Regions from separate parts of the Streptomyces sp. NBC_01485 genome, predicted to be linked through region 3. Evidence: riboswitches for the same ligand, from Rfam matches in the RefSeq annotation. Region 3 holds a riboswitch; each other region holds the start of a gene.
The links. A riboswitch is a leader RNA that binds a small molecule or an ion and turns the genes downstream of it on or off. The one in region 3 is predicted to bind cyclic di-AMP.
Positions count from the first base shown of each region.

Region 1 (7,313 bases), 1.4 Mb from region 3:
GTCCACGGCCACGCTGATCGCGCCGACCGTGGAACCGGACTGCTTCGGCTTGACCAGCAGCTTGTAGGCGTCGCGGCCGGCGACATGGACGGTGCCGTCGACGGTCACGGAGGTCGTGTCGTCGACCGCCTTCAGGGCGTCCTCGGTGAGGTCCTTGGGCGTGGCCGGAACGGGGGTCTCCGTCTCGCCCTTCTTGGAGCTCTCGTCGACGGTGGAGTGATAGACCTCGTTGGAGGCGCTGTCGTACCCCCACACGTTCTTGCCGTTGTGGATGACGCTGTACTCGGCCGCGTTCTCCAGCAGCGAGAGCTTCTGCTTGTCGGGGCCGTCGGCGGCGACGCGCAGGGTGTGCGTGCCGGAGGCGAGTTCGGTGAGCTTGGCGGACGGGTCGGCGGACGAACCGTCACCGCCCTGCTGTGCGGCGCCGGAAAGGAGACCGCTCTCCAGCCCGCCGAGGTCGGGCAGCCCGAGATCGGTGGTGATCTTCACCGTGCCGGACAACTGCTGTACGTCCGAAGCGGCGATCTTGTCGAGGAGTTGCTGCGCGGTGATCTTCGGCAGGTCGGGGTCGCCGGAGTCGGCGAGCGCGGGGACCAGCCCGATCGTCGCCGCCGCGACACCGATCACGGTGACCGGGACGACGTACCGCACGGCCTTGCGCCGCCCGGCGCGCAGATCCTTGGCCTCCCCGCCGTCGAACGTCCCGCCGTTCGGCTCCCCGCCGGTCATGGTGTCGTCGGTTGCCTTCGGTGCCATGTGTGCCTTACCTCCGTCGTCGGCGGCGGCCGGTCATACCGCTGAACGTCCCACCCCAAGCCGCCATTCTCACCCGAATCGGTGAGGAGTGATGTTTTCCGTGGTTCCCATCTGACCAAATCGCACACGGAAAAGCGTCAGACCGGGGAGCCAACTCCGTGTACGCCTGGGGTATGACACGAAGGCGGTGAGGCGGCATCCAACCCGTAGGGGTACCGACGAACGGGGGTTCCGACAAGCGGAGGTTCCGACGAGCGGGGGTTCGAACCCGTAGGGGTTTCCGGGTGGAGGGCGTTCCGGGGTGGAGGACGTTCCGGAGAAGGCGGTGGACGTTCCGGAGCGGAGGGGGTCAGCCGGCTCGGTGGACCACCGCGTCGCAGAGTTCCAGCAGCGCCGCCTTCGCGTCGCACTCCCGCAGCGGCGCCAGCGCGGACCGCGCGTCCTTCGCGTACCGCACGGTGTCGCGGCGGGCCTGCTCCAGCGCCGGGTGGGCCCGGAGCGCCTCCAGGGCCTCGGCGAGCCGGTCGTCGTCACTGAGGTCGGAGTCCAGCAGCTCGCACAGCGCGATGTCCTCGGGCAACGACAACCGCGCCGCCCGCTCCCGCAGCCGCAGCACGGGCAGCGTGGGAACGCCCTCGCGAAGGTCCGTGCCGGGCGTCTTGCCCGACTCGTGCGAGTCGGACGCGATGTCCAGGACGTCGTCCGCGAGCTGGAAGGCGACGCCCAGCCGCTCGCCGTACTGCGTCAGCACGTCGACGACCGTCTCGTCGGCGCCCGACATCATCGCCCCGAACCGGCAGGCCACCGCCACCAGCGAGCCCGTCTTGCCGGCGAGCACGTCGAGGTAGTGCTCGACCGGGTCGCGCCCGTCCGTCGGCCCGGCCGTCTCCAGGATCTGCCCGGTGACCAGCCGCTCGAACGCCTCCGCCTGCACCCGCACCGCCTCCGGCCCGAGGTCGGCCAGGATGTGGGAGGCGCGCGCGAAGAGGAAGTCACCCGTGAGGACGGCGACCGAGTTCCCCCAGCGTGCGTTGGCGCTGGGCACCCCGCGGCGCACGGCTGCCTCGTCCATCACGTCGTCGTGGTACAGAGTGGCCAGGTGGGTGAGCTCGACGACCACGGCCGACGGCACGATGCCCGGCGCGTACGGGTCACCGAACTGCGCCGCGAGGGCCACGAGCAGGGGCCGGAACCGCTTCCCGCCCGCCCGCACGAGATGCTGGGCGGCCTCCGTGATGAACGGGACCTCACTCTTGGTGGCCTCGAGCAAGCCTTCCTCGACAGCCGCCAATCCGGCCTGGACATCGGCTTCCAGAGCCTGGTCCCGCACGCTCAGCCCGAACGGCCCGACGACGGTCACGAGGGGTCTCCTGTCTGCTGGTGTCCACTGGCGATTACGCGGTTTGTCGATAGGTCTCTGCCACCACTCAAGTCAGCGTATCCGGTCACGTTTCGATCACCGATAGCCCCCACGGTTACAGGCCCGGCGGTATCGGATCACGCCCGTTATGTTTCTGATCAGTACGTATGAACAGATATTTATAGAGTTACCCAGAAGTAATGATTTATGTCGGTTACCGACACACCCAGCCCCTCGACGTTCCTTTCGGTACGAGTTCGGATTAATGTCCGATTTGCCACTCTTGCGAACGTCGGTGAGTTGGCTCACTCGCCACGGCGACCCGGCTCCGGCCCGCAACCCCGCCGATCCCCCGCATCCCCCGCAACCCCAAGCAAGTTGGCGCTTTGCGCACACAAAGGATCAAGCACCCCATAGGCCACAGACAGAGGTCAATAGGGTTGATCTGTGAATTCGCCACTTGTTCCGGACATGTGCCGTCGCATACGTTCCCGACCTGTCGGGCGGAACGCCGAATCCTGCCGCCGCCCGTCACCCTCCGAGAGAACCGCACGGCAGGAGCGGGGGAACCAGGTAAGTCGCCAAACCGGATGCTTCAGACATACCGGTACGGCTCGGGGTGAAGTCGCGTCCGTCAGGACGCGGCCGGGCAGCTCCCGCCCGAACCCGACAGCTCACCTCGCAGGCGCCGGAGAGGAACTTCGTCATGTCCGCTGTCGCTCAGCCGCGCCGCAACCGGCGTACCCGTCTCGTCCGCACGCTCACCGCCGCCGCCGCCGGCGCGGCCGTGCTCGCCCTCCCGATCATCGGAGCGACCAGCGCCTCCGCGGCGACCCCGACCGTCGCCACCGCGACCAGCCTCGGCTACGCCAACAACCTCGACGGCTGGATCCGCGCGTCCCTCCAGGTCATGGCGCAGCACGGGATCCCGGGGTCGTACAACGGCATCTACCGCAACGTCATCCGCGAGTCCTCGGGCAACCCCAACGCCATCAACCTCTGGGACTCCAACGCGGCCGCGGGCATCCCGTCCAAGGGCCTGCTCCAGGTGATCGACCCGACCTTCAACGCCTACCACGTCTCCGGCACGTCGTGGAACTCGTACGACCCGGTCGCGAACATCACCGCGGCCTGCAACTACGCGGCCGCCCGGTACGGCTCGATCGACAACGTCTTCGGCGCGTACTGACAGTCCCCCTTACGGGGCGTTGAGGTCAGTCTCTAGGGGTCCACGGGTACTACGGGTCCTAGAGGGTCCAACGGGGTCCTGCGGAAACAGTCTTTCGAGGACGACGGCCACGCCGTCGTCCTCGTTCGACGTCGTCACCTCGTCGGCCACCGCCTTGAGTTCGGGGTGGGCGTTGGCCATCGCGACTCCGCGCGCGGCCCAGTCGAACATCGGGATGTCGTTGGGCATGTCCCCGAAGGCGATGGTGTCCTCGGCCCGCAGGCCCAGGTGTTCGGCCGCCAGCGCCAGGCCCGTCGCCTTGGTGATCCCGCAGGGCTGCAACTCGACCGTGCCGGGACCCGACATGGTCACCGTGGCGAGCGAGCCGACCGCCGAGCGGGCCGTCGCCGCCAACTCGTCGTCGGACAGGGTGGGATGGCGCAGCAGCACCTTGCTGATCGGCTCGCACCACAGGTCGTCGCGCCGCTCGACGCGCAGGGCGGGCAGGGTCGGGTGCGGCATCCGGTAGCCCGGCTCGATGAGCGTCAGCCCGTCGACGCCGTCCTGGTCGACGGCCGCGTACAGCTGCCCCACCTCCGCCTCGATCTTGCCGAGCGCGGTCTCCGCCAGTTCCCGGTCCAGGGTGACCGACCACAGCAGACGGTCCGCGCCGGCGTCGTACAACTGCGCGCCCTGTCCGCACACCGCGAGCCCCCTGCTGTGCAGGCGGTCGAGCAGCGGTCGTACCCGCGGGGCCGGCCGGCCCGTCACCACGAGGTGGCGTGCGCCCGCGTGCGCCACCCGCGCGAGCGCGTCGAGCGACCGGTCGGAGAAGGTGTCGTCGCCGCGGAGCAGCGTTCCGTCCAGGTCGGTGGCGATGAGGGAGTACGGGGAGTACCGGGTGCGTGCGGCATATGCGGTGGGTGCGGCCATGATCAGAGAATACGGATCCCGCAGCCCCCGGGTTCGACGCGCACCGAACGACGACCGGGTGCTGCCCGGTTCTGCCAACTCCCCTTTAAAAGAAACGGCTTTCTGACGCATCGCCGGGTAGCGGACGGTTAAAGGCCTCTGCACCGGTTGGCAACAACATGCCACGCTACCTACCGCCACGCCCTGATGGAGCGGTACCGTCCAGGTGTCCAGGGGGGACTTGATCGGGGGGTCAGGTTGAGCAGTGGGCGCATTCGTGTGCTGAGGCCGGAAGACCTCGGCGAGGGGGAGAGGGAGCGGTGGCGCGCGCTGCGTGCCGCGTCGACGCTTCCGCGAAACCCCTTCATGGAACCGGAGTTCACCGACGCCGTGGGGCTCGTGCGGCCCCGCGCGCGGGTGGCGGTGGTGTACGAGGGGCGTGAGCCGGTCGGCTTCCTGCCCCATGAGCGGGGCCGGCTCGGCCAGGGCCAGGCCCTCGCGTACGGCGTCTCGGACGCGCAGGGCGCGGTGCTGGCCCCGGGTCTCGGGCTGAACGCCGCCGAACTGATGCGGGCGTGCTCGCTGTCGAGCTTCGCCTTCGACAACCTGGAGGCGGAACAAGGGCTGTTCGTCCCGCACGCGGCCGAGGAGTACACCTCCTATGTCATCGACGTCGAAAAGGGTTACGAGACCTACGAGTCGGTACTGCGCGCCCAGTCGCCGAAGTTCCTGAAGACGACGCTCGCCAAGGAGCGCAAGCTCGGCCGTCAGGTCGGGGAGCTGCGGTTCGTGTTCGACGAACGCGACCCGGCCGCGCTGCGCACGCTCATGGCGTGGAAGTCCGGGCAGTACCGCAGGACCGGCCGCCGGGACCGGTTCGCCCAGGAGTGGATCACCCGGCTCGTGGCGGCGCTCGCCGAGACGCGCGCGCCGGAGTGCGCCGGCACACTGTCCGTCCTGTACGCCGGTGAGCAGCCGATCGCCGCGCACTTCGGACTGCGTTCGTCGACCGTCCTGGCCTGCTGGTTCCCGTCGTACGAACCGGAGTTCGCGAAGTTCTCGCCCGGCCTGGTGCTGCATCTGCGGATGGCCGAGTCGGCCGCCGCCGAGGGCATCGGCCTGCTCGACCTGGGGCGGGGCGCGGCCGAGTACAAGGACTCGCTGAAGACAGGGGAGATCCCCGTGTACGAGGGGGCGTGGACCCGTCCGGGGGCGGGCGCCGCGCTCTACTGGCTCAGCCGCGAACCGTCCCGCCGCGCGCACCACTTCGTGCGCAACCGGCCGGGGCTCGCCGCGGCGGCCGCACGGACGCTGAAGGGCGCGGGCCGCCTGCGCCGGCCGTGACGGGATCGCCGGTCGGCACGGTCATGAGACAAGGGGGGTTCATGTTCCGCGCAAGAGCTGTGCAGCAGGAGACCGTACGGCGGGAGATACAGAGGTTCCTGGAGATCCGGCCGGTGCAGGTCGCCGAGCTCGACCTCGACCTCGAACTGGACGGGGGTCTGGACGGGAGTCTGGACGGGGGTGGCGTGCTCAGACCCGGTCCGGGCAGCCGGCCCGTCACGCACGGACCGGTGTTCGTGCTGGTCAGGCGGGGTGGGCGGCCGGTCGGGACGCTGCTCGCGCAGGTACCGGAGGGCGCCGATCCGAAGACGTTCCTGGTGGGCCTCGCCGCCCGCGGACACGCTTCGACAGGGCCCGTCCACCTGCCCGGTCCACCACCAGGCCCGGCACCAGGCCAGACGTCAGACCCGGTACCCGACCCGCCGCCCGGCCCGACGCCCGTACCGTCCACCACCGTCGTGATCGCCACCCGCGAACGCGCCGCGCTGCTCGCCCACGCCCTCGACTCGCTCCTCGCCCAGGACCACCCGGACTTCGAGATCGTCGTCGTCGACAACGCGCCCGTGACGGACGCGACCCGGGACCTCGTCGAGCACAAGTACGCCGAGCGCGTGCGGTACGTGACCGAGCCGGTGCCCGGTCTCGCCGTCGCGCACAACAGGGGCGTCGCGGTCGCGCACGGCGAGGTGATCGCCTTCACGGACGACGACGTCGTGGCGGACCCGCGCTGGCTCACGGAACTCACCGCGCCCTTCACCGCGGACCCCCGCCTCGGCTGCGCCACCGGCCTCATCCTCCCGGCCCGGCTGCGCACGCCCGCCCAGGTCCTCCTGGAGAGCCACGGCGGTTTCGCCAAGGGCTTCACGGCACGCACGTACGACCCACTGGACCCGCCCGCCGACGAGCCGCTGTTCCCCTTCACCGCGGGCCGCTTCGGCTCCGGCGCGAGCATGGCCTTCCGTACGGAGGTGCTGCGGGCGGTCGGCGGCTTCGACCCGGCGACGGGTGCGGGCACGCGCGCGCGGGGCGGCGACGACCTCTACGGGTTCGTCCGCGTCCTCGCCGAGGGCCACCGGCTGCACTACACCCCGCACGCGCTGGTCTGGCACCACCACCGGGAGACCTGGCAGGACCTGGAGACCCAGGCGTACGGCTACGGCGCCGGCCTCACCGCCTACCTCACCGCGATCCTCGTCAACCGCCCCGGCCTGCTGCCCGCGTTCCTGGCCCGACTGCCCAGGGGACTGGCGTACGCGCGAAGGCTGACGGCGAGTCGGGAAGCGGAGGCCCGAGGCGTGGGGGCGGGAGCCGGGGCGGAGGCGCGTGCGGGGGGCGCGCCCGGCGGGCACGACGACCGGGCGCACGCCTGGCCCGGGCGGCTGTCCCGGCTCCAGCGGCGCGGCATGCTCTATGGGCCGGTGGGGTATTTGCGCGCCCGGCGCGCGCTGCGACTGCGGCCGGCGCAGCAGGAACGGGGGACGGCGCGATGACGGCGTCCGCGCACAGAGAGAACAGGGGGGATGGAGGGGACAGGAGGGACCGAGGGGACAGCATCCCGGTGTTCCTGTACCACGCCGTGATGGAGGATCCGCCGGACTGGATCGCCGAGTTCACCGTCAGTCCGAAGCAGTTCGGCGAGCATCTGGACGCCGTCGTCGACAGCGGACGCACGCCCGTCACGATCAGCGCGCTCGCCGACCACCTCGCGGGGCGGGCGCCGTTGCCGTCCCGGCCGGTGCTGCTCACCTTCGACGACGGTTTCGCCGACCTGCC
Region 1 is NZ_CP109435.1:5,689,544-5,696,856, reverse strand. It holds gene OG352_RS25800 (LolA family protein) at 1-756, opposite strand, end outside; gene OG352_RS25795 (polyprenyl synthetase family protein) at 1,106-2,116, opposite strand; cyclic di-AMP (ydaO/yuaA leader) riboswitch at 2,616-2,819, shown strand; gene OG352_RS25790 (transglycosylase SLT domain-containing protein) at 2,823-3,305, shown strand; gene OG352_RS25785 (HAD family hydrolase) at 3,315-4,217, opposite strand; gene OG352_RS25780 (GNAT family N-acetyltransferase) at 4,476-5,540, shown strand; gene OG352_RS25775 (glycosyltransferase) at 5,582-7,030, shown strand; gene OG352_RS25770 (polysaccharide deacetylase family protein) at 7,099-7,313, shown strand, end outside.
Region 1: linked by a shared signal. The riboswitch ahead of OG352_RS25790 (transglycosylase SLT domain-containing protein) and the one ahead of OG352_RS32010 (M23 family metallopeptidase) in region 3 are both predicted to bind cyclic di-AMP.

Region 2 (7,313 bases), 1.1 Mb from region 3:
CGAGGCGCTCGCCGCAGTCCCGGCGTCGGGGCGCGGGGCGTCCTTCGAGTCCCCGCTCGACGGCCGTGAGGAGTACCCGGTCGAGGGCGGTCCCCGTTTCGTCCGGCCCGCCCTGTCCGTGCGCACCGACGAGCGGCGCGGCACCGAGTGGACCTTCGAGACGTACGAGACCGACGGGGCCGACGCGGCGGACGGTGACGGGCTGCGGCTGCGTTTCCGGGACGGCGGGCTCGCCGTCACCCTGCACTACCGGATGCGAGGGGACGTCGTAGAGCGCTGGACGACCCTGCGCAACGACGGTGAGCAGCCGCTGGAGCTGCTGCGCGCCGACTCCGCGACCTGGACCCTGCCCGAGCGCGACGACTGGCGGCTGTCGCAGTTGCACGGCCGCTGGGCCGCCGAGTCCCGGCTCACGCGCTCCCCCCTCACCTACGGTGAGCAGGTCATCGGCAGCCGCCGCGGTCACACCGGGCACCAGCACCTGCCCTGGGTGGCCCTGGACACCGACGCGACCGAGGAGCGCGGCGAGGTCTACGGCTGCGCCCTCGGCTGGTCGGGCTCCTGGCGGATCGCCGTCGCCCAACTCCCCGACGCGCGCGTGCAGATCACCGGCGGCGCGGGGTACGACGACTCGGGCCTGCTGCGGCTGGCGGCGGGGGAGTCCTTCACCACGCCCGTCTTCGCCGGCCTGTGGAGCGACGCCGGGTTCGGCGGCGCGAGCCGCACCTGGCACGCCTACCAGCGGGCGCACGTGATCCCGGACGCCGGACAGGACCGCCCGGTGCTGTTCAACTCCTGGGAGGCCACCTACTTCGACATCTCCGAGGAGCAGCAGGCGACCCTCGCCCGGCGCGCCGCGGCGATCGGCGTCGAGCTGTTCGTCGTCGACGACGGCTGGTTCGGGGCGCGCACCGGCGACCACGCCGGACTCGGCGACTGGCGGCCCAACCCCGACCGCTTCCCGAACGGCCTGAAGCCCCTCGCCGACCAGGTGCACGGCCTCGGCATGCAGTTCGGCATCTGGGTCGAGCCCGAGATGGTCAACCCCGACAGCGAGCTGTACAGGGCACACCCGGACTGGGTGCAGTTCCAAACAGGGCGAAAGCGGACGGAATTCCGCAATCAGCTCGTACTGAACCTCGCGCGTGAGGACGTTCAGGAGTACCTCTGGGAGCGACTCGACGCCATCCTGTCCAGCGCCCCCGTCGACTATGTGAAGTGGGACTTCAACCGCTGCTTCACCGACGCCGGCTGGCCGGACGACCCCTACCCGCAGCGCCTCTGGGTCGACCATGTGCGGGCCCTGTACGCCCTCCTGGACCGGCTGCGGGCCGCCCACCCGGGCGTCGCCTTCGAGTCCTGCTCGGGCGGCGGCGGGCGCATCGACCTCGGGATCATGAGCCGCACCGACCAGGTGTGGACCTCCGACAACACCGACCCGCTCGACCGGCTCGACATCCAGCACGGCTTCAGCCAGATCCACCCCGCCCGGGTCATGGCCGCGTGGGTCACGGACAGCCCGAACACCCAGCTCAACGGCAGGATCAGCTCGTTGCGCTTCCGGTTCGTCAGCGCCATGGCCGGGGTGCTCGGCGTCGGCGGGGACCTCGCCGAGTGGAGCGAGGCGGACCTCGCCGAGGCCCGGGAGTGGGTGGACCTCTACAAGGAGATCCGGCCCCTCGTGCAGCACGGCGACCTCTACCGGCTGCGGCCCCCGGCCGGCGGCCTGAGCGCCGTCCAGTACGTGCGGGGCGACGAGGCGGTCGTCCTCGCCCGGCTCCAGGCCCAGCGGTTCGGCGAGCCGGTTCCGGCGCTGCGGCTGCGCGGACTCGACCCGACATCTTTGTACGAATGCCTTGAAACGGGCGAAGTTCACCGAGGTGCCGTGCTGTTGCACCACGGGTTGCGTACCGGACTGCGGGGCGACCTTGATGCGATGGTTATCCGCCTGCGTCGCATCTGAGTGTTCTGTCCCGAATTGGATCCTTCCTTCCAACTCGCTCTGGGGTAAAGGGACCTGGAGATGTGTCACGTGAGGAGCGTCATATCAGTGACCGTACGTCGTCCGTCATGTTCACGTAATTCGCGTGCTTTTCCAGGGCGCTTGGCGAAAAGCGGGCCTATTGATTGACGGAGCGTGACTGGGAATACGCACAGGGGATCAAGAGAAAAGCGTTATCCGTGCAACCTCTGCTTGTCCCTGTGCGTCTTGGTCGCTTACGTTCCACCCCAATCCGGACGGACGCCTAATCCTGCCGCCGTCCGGTGTCCGCTCACCCATCCGTGTAAGGCAGGAGCGGGGGACCCACAGGTAGAACCGCCTGTTCCGGTCCCGGAACAGGCTTGGGGTAAAGCCGCGCCTCGGCGCGGCCGGGCATCTCCAGCCCGCACCCGACAGCTGACCTCGCAGGCGCCGGAGAGGAATTGGCCATGCCCGCGAAGGGTAAGCACCGTCGTCCGAAGTCCCAGCGTTTCACCCGCTCCATAGCCGTCGCCGGAACCGGCGGCGCCGCGCTCGCCCTTCCGCTCATAGGCGCCACCGGCGCCCATGCGGCGCCCTCTCAGTCCGTCGCACAGTCCGCCGCGCAGACGGTTTCGCAGTCTGTTTCGGAAAAGGCCGTGCAGTCCGTTCCGGTGGCGCAGAAGAAGGCCGCTGCCACGAGTGCCAGGACCTACACCGTGCGGTCCGGCGACTGCCTCTCGAAGATCGCCGACGAGCAGAACGTCAGCGGCGGCTGGCAGAAGCTGTACCAGGACAACCGTCGGGCCGTCGGCGGCGACCCGTCGCTGATCCACCCCGGCCTGAAGCTGTCGATCGGCGCGAAGGCCACGACCGGCACCACCGGGTCGTCGTCCGGCTGGTCCTCCTCGAAGGCGTCGTCCGACGACAAGGCGTCGTCCCCGTCGTCCTCGTCGCCTTCTTCGTCCGGGGCGTCCTCGTCGTCCGGGTCGTCCTCCTCGAAGGCGACCACCCAGGCCGCCGAGAGCAGCACGAGCACCGGCGCCGACACCGGTACCTCCAGTGGTTACGGCCTCCCCGTGGCCGGCGCGACCGTCGGGACCGGGTACCACGTGGCCGGCAGCATGTGGTCCAGCGGCTACCACACCGGCGTCGACTTCGTCGTCCCGACCGGTACCTCCCTCAAGGCCGTGGGCGCGGGCACCGTCGTCTCCGCGGGCTGGGGCGGCGCGTACGGCAACCAGGTCGTCATCAGGCTCGCCGACGGCTACTACGCCCAGTACGGCCACCTCTCCCAGCTCTCCGTCTCGGCCGGCCAGACCGTGACCCAGGGCCAGCAGATCGGGCTCTCCGGCGCGACCGGCAACGTGACCGGCCCGCACCTGCACTTCGAGATCCGCACCACGCCGGACTACGGCTCGGACGTGGACCCGGTCGCCTACCTCCGCTCGCACGGCGTCGCCGTCGGCTGACCCCGGCCGACGACCTCCGCCCGACACGCTCGACACGCCTGACACGCTGCCGAAGGCCGGACCCCGATCCCCGGGTCCGGCCTTCGGTGTGCGGTCTCTTATTCCCTGATTGGGGAACTCTTTAGGAGTGGCTTATCTCACCGTCCGTCAACCCTTTCCTACGGTCGCGTAAGTCACATTCGAAGGTGAATCATGAACTGCTGTGGCAGACGATTCGAAGAATGACAACAGATCAGTGATCGGGTCGTACGTGGCGGTGGGGGACAGCTTCACCGAGGGCGTCGGCGACCCCGGCCCTGACGGGGCGTTCGTCGGCTGGGCCGACCGGCTCGCGGTACTCCTCGCCGACCGGCGGCCCGAAGGCGACTTCGGGTACACCAACCTCGCGGTCCGCGGAAAGCTGCTCGACCAGATCATGGAGGACCAACTCCCCAGGGCGCTGCGGCTCGCCCCGGACCTGGTCTCCTTCTCCGCGGGCGGCAACGACATCCTCCGACCCGGCACCGACCCGGACGAGGTCGCCGAGCGCTTCGAGCGCGCGATCGCGTCCCTGACCGCCGTAGCCGGCACGGTCATGGTGACCACCGGCTTCGACACCCGTGGCGTCCCCGTGCTCAAGCACCTGCGGGGCAAGATCGCCACCTACAACGGGCATGTCCGCGCCGTCGCCGACCGGTACGGCTGCCCGGTGCTCGACCTGTGGTCCCTCAAGTCCGTGCAGGACCGCAGGGCTTGGGACGGCGACCGGCTCCACCTCTCCCCGGAGGGGCACACGCGCGTGGCGCTGCGCGCCGGAGAGGCCCTCGGCCTCGAGGTCCCGGCCGACCCGGAGCAGCCCTGGCCGCCGCTCCCACCGCGCGGCACCCTCGACGTACGGCGCGACGACGTCCACTGGGCGCGCGAGTACCTGGTGCCGTGGATCGGACGCCGGCTGCGCGGCGAGTCCTCCGGCGACCACGTGACCGCCAAGGGCGCGCTGTCGCCGGACGACATCAGGATGCGGATCGCGGCCGTGGCCTGAGCAGCCGTGGCCTGAGCAGGGAGACCGCGAGGGTTGCGGGTGGACGCGGTCGGCCGTCGAGGTCGTACGGTCGGCCGCTCCACCAGTGAGGTGAGCGCACGGGAGTGGTGCGCGGGCGGGGGCCGGTGCGGGTGCTGGGATGACCGCACCCGTACCAGCCCTACCTGCACCCGCATCCCGTTCCCCCGACGCCTCGAAGGACCGGTCCCGCATGCCTCTTCCCCGCACCCGTCCCCGTACTCCCGTCGCCGTGGCCCTCGTCTCCCTGCTCGCCCTGGGCGTCCCGGCGCTCGCCGCGCCCGCGGCCGTCGCGTCGCCGGCCCACCCGGCCGGGGCCGTCCGTCTCGCGCCGGACAGTCCCGCCACCGTCACGGTGACCGGCGAGGGCAGTGCGAGCGCGGCGCCCGACCTTGCGGTCGTCGGCGCCGGTGTCGAGGCCTCCGCCAAGACCTCGCAGGCCGCGGTGGACGCACAGAACAAGGCGGCCGCCGCGCTGCTGGCCGCCGTCCGCGCCCAGGGCGTCGCCGACCGGGACGTCCGCACGGAGGGCGTCTCCCTCAGCCCCGTCTACGACTACGCGGACAACACCGCGCGGCTGAAGGGCTACCAGGCCGCGCAGGCCTTCTCCGTGAAGGTGCGCGAGGTGGCGAAGACCGGCGCGGTCCTGCAGGCGATCACCGACGCCGGCGGCGACGCGGCCCGGATCAGCTCCGTGGCCTTCGACGTCTCCGACCCCGGCCCGCTGCGGTCCCGCGCCCGCGAGGCCGCGCACGACGACGCCCACGCCAAGGCCGAGCAGTACGCCCGCCTCAGCGACCGCCGACTGGGCCGACTCGTCTCACTCAGCGAGGACGCCTCCAGCTCTTCACGCCCGGCGCCGTCGGCCGGGGACACCCCGGGTGCCGGCATGGGCGCCGTGCCCGTGGCCCCCGGCGAGATCCGGGCGACGGCGACTGTGACGGCGGTGTACGAGCTGGACTGAGTGGGCGGCCGGGTCCTGTGCGGGCGCCGGTCCCGGATTCTCAGCGCTTCCGGGCGCTCAACGTTTCGGGGGCGAGGCCGAGTTCCCGGGTCACGGCCTCGTCGACCCATTCCTGCGCGCGGGTCCGGGACACCGCGCCCGCGTAGGACGTGAGCTGGACGGCGAGACCGTCCAGCAGGGCCGTCAGACGCAGGGCCGTGCCGGCCGGGTCCGGGCAGCGGAATTCGCCCGCGGCCACGCCCTCCGTGATCACCTCGGCGAGCACGGCCTTCCACGCCCTGTCGAGGTCCCGGGCGACCTCCCGCAGGGCGGGCTCGCGCAGCGATACCGCCCAGCCCTCGATCCACAGCCGCCAGCCCTTGGCCTGGCCCGTCGGCGCGTACCAGCGCACGGCCGACCGCAGCCTGCGCAGTGCCGTGGTCCGGCGGCCGACCAGCTTGCGCAGCCGCGCCAGGTCGTCCTCGGCCGCGTACGCGAAGGCGTCGGCGACCAGTTGCTCCTTCGTCGAGAAGTGGTAGAGCACCAGCGCGTTGCTCACCCCGAGGGCCGCGGCCACGTCGGCGATCCTGACCGCCGCCACGCCCCGCGCCTCGATCTGCTCGATGGCGGCCCGCAGCAGCTCCGCACGCCGCTCGGCCACACTCAACCGGACCCTTGCCACGCCGTCACCCTAATCCGTCCTAATCCGTCGTCGCGAACTGCCCCGGATCGCCCGGTTTCGCCGGGCCGAACCGCTGCGCGATCACCGGCAGCCGTCGCGCGGCGATCGTGTGCGCGGCGGCCCGGGGCGTCGTCCCGTCCGCCTCCGCCCGGGTCAGCACCAGCTCCACCAGGGCGCGCATCGAGCGGCGCGTGTACGCGAAAGCCTCCTCGGCGTCCGCGCCGATGTCGCCGAACAGCGTCCACCACCACCAGGCGTTGGTCCCGGAGTTGACGACGACGTCCGGCAAAACACTCACCCCGCGCGCGTGCAGCAGCGCCTCAGCCTCCGGCAGGACGGGCATGTTGGCCGCCTCGGCGATCCACCGGGCACCGATGCGCTCCTGCTCCTCGACGCCGATCGCGTACGACACGGCGGCCGGTACGAGCACCTCCGCCGCCACCGACAGCCAGGCGTCGCCCGGCAGCTCACGGTCCCCGGGGCGCAGTACGGCGCGGTCCACGGTGCCGTGCGCGTCCCGCGCGGTCAGCAGCGCCTTCACATCGAGACCGGCCGGGTTGGCGATCGTGCCCTTGACGTCCGCGACGGCCACGACCGTCAGCCCCGCGCGCGTGAGGAAGCGCGCCGTGGCCCCGCCCATCGTGCCCAGCCCCTGCAGGGCGACCCGCGTCCCGGCGTACGCCACCCCGGCCCGGTCCAGGGCCGTCAGCACGGACTCGGCGACCCCGCAGCCGCCGACCAGCTCGTCCAGGCCGATGCCGTCCACCTCGACGGCGAAGGCGGCGGCGAGCCGCGCGCGGGCGGCGTCCTCGTCCTCCAGCAGGGGGTAGACCGCCTGCACGGACGACACCAGCCCCGCTTCGGCGGCCGCCCGGTCCACCAGATCCTGGGTCAGCCCCAGATCCTCGCCGGTGGTCCAGCAGCTCTCCACGTACGGCCGCACCGCGCGCAGGTACCGCACCAGCAGCCCGTACGCCTGCGGATCCCGGGGATCGCAGTCGATGCCGCCCTTCGCGCCGCCCAGGGGGACGTAGCGCGCCTCGGGGTCGTAGTGCAGGGCCTCCTTGAGGCTCATGCCGCGGGCGAGCCCGGTCACCTCGTCCAGGGTGCAGCCCGCCCGCATCCGCAGCCCGCCGCTGCAGACACCGCGCACGAGCCGGTCGACGACCAGGAAACCCTGGCGGCCGGTGACGTGGTCGGTCCAGGTGAGCGACAGG
Region 2 is NZ_CP109435.1:8,132,570-8,139,882, forward strand. It holds gene OG352_RS35850 (alpha-galactosidase) at 1-1,963, shown strand, start outside; cyclic di-AMP (ydaO/yuaA leader) riboswitch at 2,265-2,428, shown strand; gene OG352_RS35855 (M23 family metallopeptidase) at 2,431-3,432, shown strand; gene OG352_RS35860 (SGNH/GDSL hydrolase family protein) at 3,668-4,453, shown strand; gene OG352_RS35865 (SIMPL domain-containing protein) at 4,665-5,435, shown strand; gene OG352_RS35870 (TetR/AcrR family transcriptional regulator) at 5,476-6,096, opposite strand; gene OG352_RS35875 (glutamate dehydrogenase) at 6,116-7,313, opposite strand, start outside.
Region 2: linked by a shared signal. The riboswitch ahead of OG352_RS35855 (M23 family metallopeptidase) and the one ahead of OG352_RS32010 (M23 family metallopeptidase) in region 3 are both predicted to bind cyclic di-AMP.

Region 3 (7,313 bases):
CGCGGCGACCCTGGAGGACGCGCGCGCGTTCTTCCGGACGTACTACGCGCCCAACAACGCGGTCCTCTCCGTGGTCGGCGACATCGACCCCGAGGAGACCCTCGCCTGGGTCGAGAAGTACTTCGGCTCCATCCCGGGCCACGACGGCAAGCCCGCGCCCCGGGACGGCTCGCTGCCCGACGTCATCGGCGGGCAACTGCGCGAGATCGTCGAGGAGGAGGTCCCGGCCCGCGCCCTGATGGCCGCCTACCGCCTGCCGCAGGACGGCACGCGCGCGTGCGACGCCGTCGACCTGGCGCTCACGATCGTGGGCGGCGGCGAGTCCTCCCGCCTCTACAACCGGCTCGTGCGCCGCGACCGTACGGCCGTCGCGGCCGGCTTCGGCCTGCTGCGGCTCGCCGGCGCGCCCTCCCTGGGCTGGCTGGACGTGAAGACGTCCGGTGACGTCGAGGTGCCCGTCATCGAGACCGCCATCGACGAGGAGCTCGCCCGGTTCGCCGAGGAGGGCCCCACGGCCGAGGAAATGGAGCGCGCCCAGGCCCAGTTGGAGCGCGAGTGGCTCGACCGGCTCGGCACGGTCGCCGGCCGCGCGGACGAACTGTGCCGCTACGCAGTCCTGTTCGGCGACCCGCAGCTCGCCCTGACCGCCGTCCAGCGCGTGCTGGACGTGACGGCCGAGGAGGTGCAGGAGGTCGCCAAGGCCCGCCTGCGCCCCGACAACCGCGCGGTGCTCGTCTACGAGCCGACCGCCGCCGAAGCCCCCGCCGACCAGGACGAGAACGAGGAGGCGGCCCGGTGACCGAGCTCGCCACGATGGACTACCGCCCCCAGCCCCAGGCGGGCGAGGCCAAGCCGTGGGCGTTCCCGGCGCCCGAACGCACCGAGCTGGCCAACGGCCTGACGGTCCTGCACTGCCACCGCCCCGGCCAGCAGGTCGTCGCCGTCGAGATCCACCTCGACGCGCCCCTGGACGCCGAACCGGCCGACCTCGACGGCGTCGCCACGATCATGGCGCGCGCCTTCGCCGAGGGCACCGACAAGCACTCCGCCGAGGAGTTCGCCGCCGAACTGGAGCGCTGCGGCGCCACCTTCGACATGCACGCCGACCACCCCGGCGTCCGCCTCAGCCTCGAAGTGCCGGCCTCGCGTCTGCCCAAGGGCCTCGGTCTGCTCGCCGACGCCCTCAGGGCGCCCGCGTTCACCGACAGCGAGGTCGAGCGCCTCGTCCACAACCGCCTGGACGAGATCCCGCACGAGCTGGCCAACCCCTCCCGGCGCGCCGCCAAGGAGCTCTCCAAGGAGCTGTTCCCGGCCACCGCGCGCATGTCCCGCCCGCGCCAGGGCACCGCGGAGACGGTCGAGAAGATCGACTCCGTAGCCGTACGCGCCTTCTACGAGAAGCACGTCCGCCCCGCCACGGCCACCGCCGTGGTCGTCGGCGACCTCACCGGCGTCGACCTGGACGCGCTCCTCGGCGACACCCTGGGCGCCTGGACGGGCTCCTCGGCGCAGCCGCGGCCGGTGCCGCCGGTGACCGCCGACGACACCGGCCGGGTCGTCATCGTGGACCGCCCCGGCGCCGTCCAGACGCAGTTGCTGATCGGCCGGATCGGCGCCGACCGGCACGACCGCGTGTGGCCCGCGCAGGTGCTCGGCACGTACTGCCTCGGCGGTACCCTCACCTCCCGCCTGGACCGCGTCCTGCGCGAGGAGAAGGGCTACACCTACGGCGTCCGTGCCTTCGGGCAGGTCATGCTGTCCGCCCCGGACGGCTCGGGCGCCGCGATGCTCGCCATCAGCGGCTCCGTGGACACCCCGAACACCGGTCCCGCGCTGGAGGACCTGTGGAAGGTGCTGCGCACCCTCGCCGCCGAGGGCCTGACCGACGCCGAGCGTGATGTCGCCGTGCAGAACCTGGTCGGGGTGGCGCCGCTGAAGTTCGAGACCGCCGCGGCCGTCGCGGGCACCCTGGCCGACCAGGTCGAGCAGCACCTGCCCGACGACTACCAGGCGACGCTGTACCAGCAGCTCGCCGCGACCGGCACCGTGGAGGCCACAGCGGCGGCCGTGAATGCCTTCCCGGTGGACCGGCTGGTGACCGTCCTCGTCGGCGACGCGGCTCAGATCAAGGAGCCGGTCGAGGCCCTCGGCATCGGCGAGGTGAAGGTCGTCTCCGCCGAGTAGCCGGCACGACGGACGCGGGCAACGGCACGCGCGCGTAGGGGCCCTGGTCGACGGACACGTCACCAGGGCCTCCTGGTGTCCGAATTGAGGTGGAGGCTGCCTGTCTGCCCTGTGGGATGCGCTACAAAAACCGGGATTCGTTTGAGGATTCAAAGGTGTCCCGCTTAGCTTCGTCCGGACTGTTCGTCAGGCAGTGCGCCGCAACCGCGGCACCGGACAGCCATCGCCGAGTCCCCGTACGGCGCGAGCCAGGGGAGCCGGGGACCCTCCCTCCTGTCGCCGCCTTCGCGGCTGGAGGGGCCCAGAAGTCCCTGGGGTGAATCGGACGCCCGCGCGAGCCGCGAGGGGGCCCGTAGGAGACCTTCCTGCTCCGAACCCGTCAGCTAACCCGGTAGGCGAGAGGGAAGGAAAGGACACCCCCCGCTTCATGGCGTCCACCAGTGCCGTCCGCTCCGGGAAGCACCGTCGGCCCAGCCGCATGCAGCGCACCACCGCGCGCGCGGCGGGCGTAGCGGCGCTCACCACCACCGGTGTCATGGCCACCGTCGCCTCCGTTCCGGCCTTCGCCGCCGAGCCCGCCCCCGAGCAGACCGGGCTGATCCCCGTCGTCACCGCCGGCGAATCCGTCATCGAGCAGATCGACGACCAGGTCGCCGTGCAGAAGAAGGCCGCCTACGAGGAGGCCGCGCGCGAGGCGGCCGCCAAGAAGGCCGTGGAGGAGCGCGAGGCACGCGTGCGTGCCGCCCGGGAGGCCGAGCGCAAGCTGCTCAACGCCTTCGTGCCGCCGATCACCGGCTCCTACGTCTCCACCGGCTACCACGCCAGCAGTTCCCTGTGGTCCTCCGGCAGCCACACCGGCATCGACTTCCACGCCGCGACCGGCACCACGGTGCACGCGGTCGGCCTGGGCACCGTCGTCGAGGCCGGCTGGGGCGGTTCGTACGGCAACCAGATCGTCATCAAGATGAACGACGGCACGTACACCCAGTACGGCCACCTGTCGTCCATCGGCGTCTCGGTGGGCCAGCAGGTCGCCCCCGGCCAGCAGATCGGCCTGTCCGGCGCGACCGGCAACGTCACCGGCCCGCATCTGCACTTCGAGGCCCGCACCAGCGCGGAGTACGGCTCGGACATCGACCCGGTCGCCTACCTCCGCCAGCACGGCGTGAACGTCTGACGACGCACGGCGACAGATCGTCCAGCCCCGGCCCTTCCGGCCGGGGCTTTCGCCGTTTTCGATGCCTTCCTGTCCAAAAAATATCCCTGGATTCCGGCCCGCCATCGGAAATTCCCGCTCATTGCAATAGAGTCACGGAACACACGTCAATCGTCGACGTTTCACGGGGATTAAGGCGGAGGTCCGTCATGCGTATTCCGGCGCACTCGGTGTGCACGGCCATCCGGGACGACATCGTCGCGGGTGTCTACGAGCGCGGCAGCCGCCTCACGGAGGAACTCCTCGCCCGCCGCTACGGCGTGTCCCGCGTCCCCGTCCGGGAGGCGCTGCGCACGCTGGAGGCGGAGGGCTTCGTCGTCACGCGGCGGCACGCGGGCGCGTGCGTCGCGGAACCGACCGAGCAGGAGGCCGCGGACCTGCTGGAGATGCGCATGCTCCTGGAGCCGCTCGGCGCCTCCCGGGCCGCCCAGCGGCGCACGGAGGCCCACTTGAAGGTGCTGCGCGGCCTCGTCCGGCTGGGCCAGGAGCGGGCCAGGAGGGGCAACAGCGACGATCTGCGCTCCCTGGGGGGCTGGTTCCACGAGACGCTCGCCCAGTCCTCCGGAAGCCACGCCCTGACGTCGATGCTCACCCAGCTGCGCCACAAGATCGCCTGGATGTACGCGGTGGAGGCGCCGGTCAACCCGGTGGAGTCCTGGGCGGAGCACGGCGCGATCGTGGACGCGGTGGCGCGCGGCGACGGGGAGCGCGCGCGGGCCGTCACGGCGCTGCACACCGAGCGCTCGACCGCCGTGCACCGGCTGCGCTTTTCCGGCGGACCGGAGCGCGCCGACCGCGTGAGGACTTCGCAACCTCCCGTAAACATGACGGGCCTGCGGCATTAACACGGGAGCCGTATACAAAGAGGGGGATAATTCGCGGGGGATTATTTCCGCTGCCCGTCAACGGGAAATGCGAAGGGCTCGCCCGATAATTTCGGACGAGCCCTTCGGAGTTTGCGGGACGACGTCTTTCAAGTGACGAGCACCGCGCCCCTCGAATAAGACAAGGCCTGCTCGGCCGGTCCTTGCTCAGACGGTCTCGGGGAGCTCCTCGAGACCCTCGGCGACCAGCTTCGCCAGCCGGTCGAGGGCGGCTTCCGCACCCTCGGCCTCGGAGGCGAGGACGATCTCCTCGCCGCCCGTGGCGCCCAGGCCGAGAACGGCCAGCATGGAGGCCGCGTTGACGGGGTTGCCGTCGGCCTTGGCGATCGTCACCGGGATACCTGCGGCCGTGGTGGCCCGGACGAAGATGGAAGCGGGGCGGGCGTGAAGGCCCTCGGCCCAGCCGACGTTGACGCGGCGCTCAGCCATGTGATGCTGCCCTTCAGTGTTCAGGTTGTCTAGACCAGTGTTCCACACGTGAAGCGTGTGAGGGACGGGTCCTCGCGACCCGTCCCGGTGCGCGGACGTCGGATCGCGGCCTCGATCCGACGTCCGTCCTCCACAGACTGCCTCGCGCCGTCGTCAGATGCGAGCCGTACTCTGGGCCCCATGCAGAGCGCGTCGGACCGGCACGAGTACCCCGCCCACTGGGAGGCCGACGTGGTGCTGCGCGACGGCGGCACCGCGCGCATCCGCCCCATCACCGTCGACGACGCCGAACGCCTGGTCAGCTTCTACGAGCAGGTCTCGGACGAGTCCAAGTACTACCGCTTCTTCGCGCCCTACCCGCGCCTGTCCGCGAAGGACGTCCACCGCTTCACGCACCACGACTTCGTGGACCGGGTGGGACTCGCGGCCACGGTCGGCGGCGAGTTCATCGCAACCGTGCGCTATGACCGCATCGGTGCCGACGGCATGGCCGCCTCCGCGCCCGCCGACGAGGCCGAGGTCGCCTTCCTCGTGCAGGACGCCCACCAGGGGCGCGGTGTCGCCTCCGCGCTCCTCGAACACATCGCGGCCGTCGCGCGCGAGCGAGACATCCGCCGCTTCGCCGCCGAGGTGCTCCCCGCCAACTCCAAGATGATCAAGGTGTTCACGGACGCCGGCTACACCCAGAAGCGCAGCTTCGAGGACGGCGTCGTCCGCCTGGAGTTCGACCTCGAACCCACCGAGCGCTCCCTCGCCGTGCAGCGTGCGCGGGAGCAGCGCGCCGAGGCACACTCCGTACGGCGGCTGCTGGCGCCCGGCTCCGTCGCCGTCGTCGGCACCGGCCGGACGCCCGGCGGCGTCGGCCGGAGCGTTCTCGGCAACCTCCGGGAGGCCGGGTTCACCGGCCGCCTGTACGCCGTGAACAAGGCCTTCCCCGACGACCTGAAGGAACTCGACGGAGTGCCCGCCCACCGCTCGGTGCGCGACATCGACGGGCCTGTCGACCTCGCGGTCCTCGCCGTACCGGCCGAGCACGTGACGGAGGCCGTCGCCGAGTGCGGCGAGCACGGCGTGCAGGGACTCGTCGTCCTCTCCGCCGGCTACGCCGAGAGCGGCCCCGACGGGCGCGAGCGTCAGCGCCAACTCGTCCGGCACGCGCGCGCGTACGGCATGCGGATCATCGGCCCCAACGCCTTCGGGATCATCAACACCTCCCCGGAGGTGCGGCTCAACGCCTCGCTCGCCCCGGAGATGCCGAGACCCGGCCGCATCGGCCTGTTCGCCCAGTCCGGCGCCATCGGCATCGCCCTGCTGTCCCGGCTCCACCGACGCGGCGGAGGCGTCACCGGCGTCACCGGGGTGTCCACCTTCGTCTCCTCCGGCAACCGCGCGGACGTCTCCGGCAACGACGTCGTGCAGTACTGGTACGACGACCCCGACACCGACGTCGCCCTCATGTACCTGGAGTCCATCGGCAACCCGCGCAAGTTCACCCGCCTCGCCCGGCGCACGGCGGCCGCCAAGCCCCTGGTCGTCGTCCAGGGCACCGGTTCCGCCCCACAGGGGCATGCCGTACGGGCGACGCGGCTGCCGCACGCGACGGTGTCGGCGCTGCTGCGGCAGGCCGGCGTGATCCGTGTGGACACCATCACCGAGCTGGTCGACGCGGGCCTGCTGCTCGCCCGTCAGCCGCTGCCGACGGGACCGCGGGTGGCCATCCTCGGCAACTCCGAGTCGCTGGGTCTGCTGACGTACGACGCCTGCCTCTCCGAGGGCCTGCGCCCGCTGCCCCCGCTGGACCTGACGACGGAGGCGTCCGCGCAGGACTTCCACGCGGCGCTCGCGCGGTCGCTGGCCGACGAGACCTGCGACGCGGTGGTCGTGACGGCGATCCCGGCGATCGGGGAGGCGTCGCCCGGGGACGCGGAACTGGCGCAGGCCCTGCGCTCGGCGGCGGCCGCGGCTCCCGCCAAGCCGGTGCTCGTCGTGCACGTGGAACTCGGCGGCCTCGCGGCCGCCCTGTCCGCCGCGACGAGCACCGCACCCCGTGCGGAAGCGACCCCACGCGCGCGTGCCGCCACGGAAGACACCGGCGCCCAACGGCCCACCGCCGCCGTCGAGGCGCCCGAGGGAACGCACCTCATCCCCGCATTCCCCGCCGCCGAACGCGCCGTCCGCGCCCTCGCCGAAGCTGTGAAGTACGCCCAGTGGCGGCGCGAGGCGGCCGACCCCGGCAAGGTGCCCGAGTACGAGGACATCGACGAGAAGGGCGCCGCCGAACTGATCGGCGGGCTCCTCGCGCGCGGGCAGGGCCTCACCCTCGGCACCGAGGAGACGTGCGAGCTGCTCGGCCGCTACGGCATCCGCACCCGCCGCGCGATCCCCGCGCCCACCCCGGACGAGGCCGCGCGGGCCGCCGGCGCCCTCGGCTACCCCGTCGCCCTCAAGGCCACCGCCCCGCACCTGCGCCACCGCGCCGACCTGGGCGGCGTACGCCTCGACCTGGCCGACGAGGAGCAACTGCGGCGGGCGTACGCCGAGTTGGCCGAGCTGTTCGGCAGACCGGAGGAGCTCCGCCCGGTCGTCCAGTCGATGGCCCC
Region 3 is NZ_CP109435.1:7,063,988-7,071,300, forward strand. It holds gene OG352_RS32000 (M16 family metallopeptidase) at 1-799, shown strand, start outside; gene OG352_RS32005 (M16 family metallopeptidase) at 796-2,184, shown strand; cyclic di-AMP (ydaO/yuaA leader) riboswitch at 2,399-2,597, shown strand; gene OG352_RS32010 (M23 family metallopeptidase) at 2,612-3,361, shown strand; gene OG352_RS32015 (GntR family transcriptional regulator) at 3,550-4,245, shown strand; gene OG352_RS32020 (HPr family phosphocarrier protein) at 4,432-4,713, opposite strand; gene OG352_RS32025 (bifunctional acetate--CoA ligase family protein/GNAT family N-acetyltransferase) at 4,894-7,313, shown strand, end outside.

Region 4 (7,313 bases), 3.2 Mb from region 3:
GGCGCGCATGGCCGCGATCTGCTCGGCGGTGGGCGGGTCGGTGACCTTGCCGTCCACGACCAGGTGGCGTTCGGTCATCCGCACGCAGCCGACGTCGACGGAGCGGGCGGCCTGGACGTGCTCGTCGCCGACCACGAACTCCGTCGAGCCGCCGCCGATGTCCACCACCAGGTAGGGCTTCGCCAGGTCCGCGCGGCCCTTGAGCTCCTTCGTCGCGCCGGTGAAGGAGAACTCGGCCTCCTGGTCGCCGGTGATGACCTCGGGCTCGACGCCCAGGACGTCCAGCACCCCGCGCACGAACTCGTCGCGGTTCTCGGCGTCCCGGGAGGCGGAGGTTGCGACGAAGCGCAGCCGCTCCGCGCCGTGCTCCTTGACGGCGGCCGCGTACTCCCGGCAGGCCGCGAAGGTCCGCTCCAGCGCCTCGGGGGCGAGCCGGCCGGTGCGGTCGACGCCCTGGCCGAGGCGGACGATCGTCATCCGGCGGTCCAGTTCGACCAGCTCGCCCGTGTCCGGGTCGGCGTCGGCGACGAGCAGGCGGATCGAGTTCGTACCGCAGTCGACGGCGGCGACCCGGGTCACCGGGGGTCTTCCTCGATCGGTTTGAAGGCGAAGTGGCCCGCGCCGTCCTCGGACGTCTCCACCTGCCACCCCTCGCCGGCCGGCGGCTGGGCAGGCGTCACGCACGCGCCCTTGCGCCACCACTCCGGGAGCATCGCCAGGGCCTCGTCGCCGAGCGGGTTCACGCCCGGGCCGGCCGCCAGGGAGTGGCCCACCAGCACGTGCAGGCACTTCACCCGGTCCGGCATGCCGCCCGCGCTGGGGAAGTTCTTCAGCTCCTCGATCTCGTCCCGGCGCCGGAGGTAGTCCTCGTGCGCGGCACGGTAGGCGGCGGCCAGCTCCGGGTCGGACCGGAGCCGTTCCGTCATCTCCTTCATCACGCCGTTCGCCTCGAGCGTGCCGATCGCCGAGTTGGCCTTGGGGCACGTCAGGTAGTACAGCGTCGGGAAGGGCGTGCCGTCGGGCAGGCGAGGGGCCGTCTCGACGACGTCCGGCTGACCGCACGGGCAGCGGTGCGCGATCGCGCGCAGGCCGCGCGGCGGGCGCCCGAGCTGCTGCTTGAAGGCCTCGACGTCCGCGTCGGTGGGCTCGGTGCGCGGGGTGGTCGGCGGGGGCGTTTCCATACCTGTCTCTCTAAGTGCACGGTTTCACTGGTGTGTTCACTGCTGGTTCTCGGGTGTCTTCACTGGTCGGAGGCGTCCGACTTGTCGACGCCGTCCCAGACGTTCGAGTACCAGGGGCGGTCGGCCGCCCCGAGGTCGGCGCGGGACTGTCTGGCCGCGTCCGGGTCGATCACGACGTAACCGGTCTCCCCCGGCAGCACGTAGTGCAGCCGCTGCCGGATCTGCTGCTCGGCGTACGCGTCGTCCTGCCAGCGTGCCTTGAGGTCGCGCAGTTGCTCGACGCGCTCGCTGGCCTGCTGCTTCTCGCGCTCCAGGTCGGCGATCTCGGCGCGCTGGGAGACGTACTGGCGCATGGGGTAGGCCAGCGCCACGATCAGCGTGCACAGGACGAGGGCGAGCAGCGCGGCGCGGCCGGTGAGGCGGGAGCGGCGGGCCTGGCGTTTGGTCTGGGAGCGGTAGACCCGGGCCGCGGTCTGCTCCCCGAGCAGCTTGATCCTCGTCGCGGTGGAGAACCGGTCCCGGTCCTTCACGGCCATGTCCTCCGCCTCCCGTCTCCCACGTGCGTACGTCCCCGCACACGGTACGGGACCGAGTACGGGGACGTACGTACGACGCTGCCTACGCGGCTATACGGCGGTGCTGCTGTACGGGCCCTCAGCCCTTGAAGCGGGGGAAGGCGCTGCGGCCGGCGTACACGGCGGCGTCGTCGAGGATCTCCTCGATGCGCAGCAGCTGGTTGTACTTGGCGACGCGGTCCGAGCGGGCCGGGGCGCCGGTCTTGATCTGGCCGCAGTTCACCGCGACGGCGAGGTCGGCGATGGTGACGTCCTCGGTCTCGCCGGAGCGGTGGGACATCATGCACTTGAAGCCGTTGCGCTGGGCCATCTCGACGGCGTCCAGGGTCTCGGTCAGCGAGCCGATCTGGTTGACCTTGACGAGCAGGGCGTTGGCCGAGCCCTCCTCGATGCCGCGGGCGAGGCGCTCGGGGTTGGTGACGAAGAGGTCGTCGCCGACGATCTGGACCTTGTCGCCGAGCTTGTCGGTGATGGTCTTCCAGCCGTCCCAGTCGTCCTCGTACAGCGGGTCCTCGATGGAGATGAGCGGGTACGCGGAGACGAGCTCCTCGTAGTACTCGGTCATCTCGGCGGCCGTGCGGGACTTGCCCTCGAACTCGTACTTGCCGTCCTTGTAGAACTCGGACGCGGCGACGTCGAGCGCGAGACCGATCTGCTCACCGGGGACGTAACCGGCCTGCTTGATCGCCTCGATGATGAGGTCGAGCGCGGCGCGGTTGGACTCCAGGTTCGGGGCGAAGCCGCCCTCGTCGCCGAGGCCGGTGGACAGGCCCTTGGTCTTCAGCACCTTCTTGAGGGTGTGGTAGATCTCGGCGCCCCAGCGCAGCGCCTCGGAGAAGGACTCCGCACCGATCGGCGCGATCATGAACTCCTGGATGTCCACGTTGGAGTCGGCGTGCGAGCCGCCGTTCAGGATGTTCATCATCGGAACGGGCAGCAGGTGCGCGTTCGGGCCGCCCAGGTAGCGGAAGAGGGGCAGGTCGCTGGCCTCGGAGGCGGCGTGCGCGACGGCGAGGGAGACGCCGAGGATGGCGTTGGCGCCGAGCGAGCCCTTGTTGTCGGTGGCGTCCAGGTCGAACATGGCCTGGTCGATCAGGCGCTGCTCGGTGGCGTCGTAGCCGACGAGCTCCGGGCCGATCTGCTCGATGACGGCGAGGACGGCCTTCTCGACACCCTTGCCGAGGTAGCGGTTCGGGTCACCGTCGCGCAGCTCGATGGCCTCGAAGGCGCCGGTGGAGGCACCGGACGGAACGGCGGCACGACCCGTGCTGCCGTCGTCGAGGCCGACCTCGACCTCGACGGTGGGGTTGCCTCGCGAGTCGAGGATTTCCCGGGCTACGACGACGTCGATGGACGGCACGAGCATCTCCTTCTTCGGATGTGACGCTGGAAGTGCGGGGCGCGCAGGCCGTGATGAGCCCTTGCAGAGCCTTGCGACTAGAGCCTAACCGCCCGAGGGACGTCGGCAGCCGACCGACCGCCCTATGGACGGACTGACCCTACCTATTGTTCCAGTCCGGAACAAAGGGGATGGCCGAGAAAGACGGACGGGACATGTCGAACAGGCGACATCGGGATATCGGCATATCGGGATATGCAGAACAGTCGGCATCTCGGAACAGGCGGCATGCCGGGCGGGCAAAGAGAAACCCCGCTCCGGTGCGTACGGGGGAACACGCACCGGAGCGGGGGCCCCGTGGGGACGGGGGGTGACCCTCACGAGGTCTTCAGTGTGCCGACCTGGGTTGTGAGGGCGCTGTGGCTTCTCTGGGAGCCGGTTGTCACTTCAGGTGGAGCTGCTGGCCCGGGAAGATGAGGTCGGCGTCGTCGACGATGTCCTTGTTCAGCTCGAACAGCTTCTGCCAGCCGCCCTCGACCTTGTGCTTCTCGGCGATGGAGCTGAGGGTGTCGCCCTTGACGACCTTGTACTCGCCGTCGCCCTTCTCGACCTTCTGGCCGGTCGGGGTGGTGACCGTCTTGGCGGCGGCCGGACGGTCGGTCGAGCGGGTGGCGCTCTGCTGCTCGGTCGAACGGGTGCCGGCGCTGCTGTCCGAGCTCTCCGAAGAGCCGGAGCTGCTGGAACCGCTGGAGCCGTTCGAGCTGCTCGACGAGGACGAGTCGGAGGAGCTGCCGCCGCTGTAGGCGGCGCCGGACAGGCCGGTGCCGCAGACCGGCCAGGCGCCCTTGCCCTGGCCCGCGAGGACCTTCTCGCCGATGGCTATCTGCTGGGACTTGCCGGCCTGGTCGGCGGTGGAGGCGTAGGCGGTGCCGCCGTACGCGGCCCAGGTGGAGGCGGAGAACTGCAGGCCGCCGTAGTAGCCGTTGCCGGTGTTGATGGACCAGTTGCCGCCGGACTCGCACTGGGCGACGGTGTCCCACTCGGAGGCGGTGGCGGCGGAGGCGTTGCCCGCCACCATCAGCGGGGCGGCGATGGCGACGCCGGTCACGCCGGCCATGGCGGCGACGCGGGTGGCTTTGGACGGACGGCGGTGCTTGCCCTTACCGGAAAACAGCATGGTGGATCCCCTCACCGACGCCTACGAGGTGAGCTGTCGGGTTCGGGCCGGTTGAGTTGCCCGGCCGCGCTCTCGCTTTCACGAGGCACGGCTTCACCCCAAGCCACTCCGGTCAACTGCCCGGTGCGGCACTTACCTTGGGTCCCCCGCTCCTGCCTACGGCGCTTGACGCGACGACTGTTCCCGGGGCGCCGCTGGCAGGATTCGGCGTTGCGACGGCCGGGGCTCGGGTTGCCGAGCGGCCTCGACCGTAGACACGCGATCGGCCGAATTCCAAAGACGATCAGGGCTTCTGAGACTCATCCCACACTTTCACCAAACCGGACATTCGGCGCGAAGCGTGACGCGAACTCCCGCTGTTTTTCTTGGGCTTTGCGCCCTATTAAACCCCTGTGTCGAGGGTCTGACCGGGGACGATGTCGCTCGGGTCGGCGCCGATGAGGTCCTGGTTCTCGGCGTAGAGGGCGCGCCACCCGCCGTCGAGGCCAAGGGAGTCGGCGATGGAGACGAGGGAGTCGCCGGCCTGGACGACGTAGGTGGCCGCGGCATGCCGACCGGTGGAGGCGGCCGCGACATCGGTGCCGTCCGCGCCGCCGGCGGGGGCGGCGGGGGCGGTGGGGGCGGTGGGGGCGGCGGGGGCGGCGGGGGCGGTGGGGGCGGTGGCGCGCTTGGTCGTGACCTTGGCGGCGGCCTCGGCAGCGGTCTCGTCGGCGGTGACGCCACGATGACGGCCGGAGCCGAGGGTGCTGGTGTCGACAAGGCTCCAAGAGCCCACATCCTGGAGCGCCTTGTCCGAGTCATCCCGATTTGGGGTGACTGTGGGCGAGCTGTCGGAACCCTGCGCGTCACCCTTGCCGACGGAGCCGCCCTCACCGGCGGAGGAAGAGGGCGAGGAAGGCGAAGGAGATGAGGGGGACGAAGGGGACCTAGATGGCGAACTCGATGAATCACCGGACGAGTCGGATGATCCGGAGGATTCGGTCGAACCGTCGTCGCCACCCGAAGAGTTCGAGGAGCCCGAGGAGTCGGACGAGTCGGATGATCCGGAGGAGCCTGACGAGCCGGATGACTCCTTGGACAGGTCGGACAATCCGGAGGATATGGACGAGTCGGACGAGTTGTCCGCCACGCCGGTGTCCACGTTCAGCGCGCCGTTCTGCTGGGTGAGCCCGGAGGTCAGCCCACAGGTGCCCCAGGCGCCGATGTTCTCGGCGGCGAGCAGCTTCTGCGCCACGGCGATCTGCTGGTTGCGGCTGGCCAGGTCGGGGCTCGCCGCGTAGTCGAGCCCGCCGTACGTCTCCCACTGCTTCTGGGTGAGGCTCAGGCCGCCGTACTCGCCGTCGCCCTTGTTGGCGCTCCACGAGCTGCCGGTCTCGCACTGCGCCACCTTGTCCCACACCGTGCCGTCGGCGGCGCTCGCGCCGGAGGCGGCGAGCAGCGGGATGGCGATGGCGGAGCCGGTCACTCCTGCCGCGACGAGGAGGGCCGGGGCCTGACGGGGGCGACGGTGACGACCGTTCCCGGAGAGCATGCGAGGGCCTTTCTCTGGACAGCGGTGACCGGCGCGACCAGTGGAACCGAGGCGTCGCGCTGACGAGTGAACGTATCGGCACACGATCACTTGTCACAAGTTAATGCCGCGCAGATCACGTGAAGATCACAAAGTTGAGGGCCGGTCACCTTCCATCCCCCGAATGGTCACACCCCGGCTGACAAGCGATCAGATGTGCGATCAGATACACACCCGTTATGGACCAGATTGCTCCGGAGTGAACTCGACCGGCAACGTCCGCAGGCCGCGCATGATGAGCCCGCCGCGCCACCTCAAGTCGGCCGGGTCCGCCGCCAGTCGGAGGTCGGGCAGCCGGGTGAGGAGGGTGGCCAGCGCGGTCTGGCCCTCCAGGCGGGCCAGCGGGGCGCCCAGGCAGTAGTGGATGCCGTGGCCGTAGCCGAGGTGCTGGTTGTCGCGGCGGGAGAGGTCGAGCGCGTCGGGGTCCGTGAAGCGGGCCGGGTCGCGGTCGGCGGCCGCCAGGACGACGAGGACGGGGTCGCCGGGCGCGATGTCCTGCCCGCCGATGGTGAGCGGCTCGGTCGCGAACCGCCAGGTGGCGAGCTCCACGGGACCGTCGTAGCGCAGGAGCTCCTCGACGCCGGTTTCGAGGAGGGTGCGGTCGCCGCCGTCCTCGGTGAGTGACCGCTGAAGGCGTTCGCGCTGCTCGGGGTGGGTGAGGAGGGCGTAGGTGCCGTTGCCGATGAGGTTGACCGTCGTCTCGAAGCCGGCGAACAGGAGGATGAAGGCCATGGCGGCGGCCTCGTTCTCGGTGAGGTGCTCGCCGTGGTCGGAGGCGCGGATGAGGCCGGAGATGAGGTCCTCGCCGGGGGCCGGGTCGGCGGGGAGCTCCGCACGCTTGCGGTGGATGAGCTCCAGCAGATAGCCGCGCATCTTCTTCACCGACCGCGCGACCCCGCCACGCGGTCCCCCGCCGTGCCGGATCATCATCCCGGCCCAGTCACGGAAGTCGTCCTGGTCCTCGCGCGGGACGCCCAGGAGGTCGCAGATCGCGTAGATGGGGAGCGGGAACGCGAAGTCGTGGATGAGGTCGGCCTCGCCCTCGGCGGCGAACCGGTCGATGAGCCGGTCCGTCAGTTCCTGGACGCGGGACTCGAACTCGGCGACGCGGCGCGGTGTGAACGCCTTGCTGACGAGCCGTCGCAACCGGGTGTGGTCCGGCGGGTCGATGTTCAGCAGATGCGTCATCAGCTCGGCCTTGCGCTCACCGGGGATGCCGGTCTTGCCCTTGGCGTGCGCGGGCTCGTCGTGGTGGGCGGGGTTCTTGGAGAGCCGCTGGTCGGCCAGGGCCTGTTTCGCGTCGGCGTAACGCGTGACCAACCAGGCCTCGACCCCGCTGGGCAGCCGGGTGCGGTGCACGGGCGCGTGCTCGCGCAGCCAGGCGTAGGCGGGGTAGGGGTCGGTGGCGAACTCCCAGGTGAAGAGGTCGGGGGCGGGCGGGGTATCGGCCGGCGCGTCAGTCGGGGGATGG
Region 4 is NZ_CP109435.1:3,822,181-3,829,493, forward strand. It holds gene OG352_RS17495 (Ppx/GppA phosphatase family protein) at 1-579, opposite strand, end outside; gene OG352_RS17500 (DUF501 domain-containing protein) at 576-1,181, opposite strand; gene OG352_RS17505 (FtsB family cell division protein) at 1,241-1,717, opposite strand; gene eno (phosphopyruvate hydratase) at 1,836-3,116, opposite strand; gene OG352_RS17515 (transglycosylase family protein) at 3,538-4,272, opposite strand; cyclic di-AMP (ydaO/yuaA leader) riboswitch at 4,276-4,446, opposite strand; gene OG352_RS17520 (transglycosylase family protein) at 4,655-5,803, opposite strand; gene OG352_RS17525 (cytochrome P450 family protein) at 6,020-7,313, opposite strand, start outside.
Region 4: linked by a shared signal. The riboswitch ahead of OG352_RS17515 (transglycosylase family protein) and the one ahead of OG352_RS32010 (M23 family metallopeptidase) in region 3 are both predicted to bind cyclic di-AMP.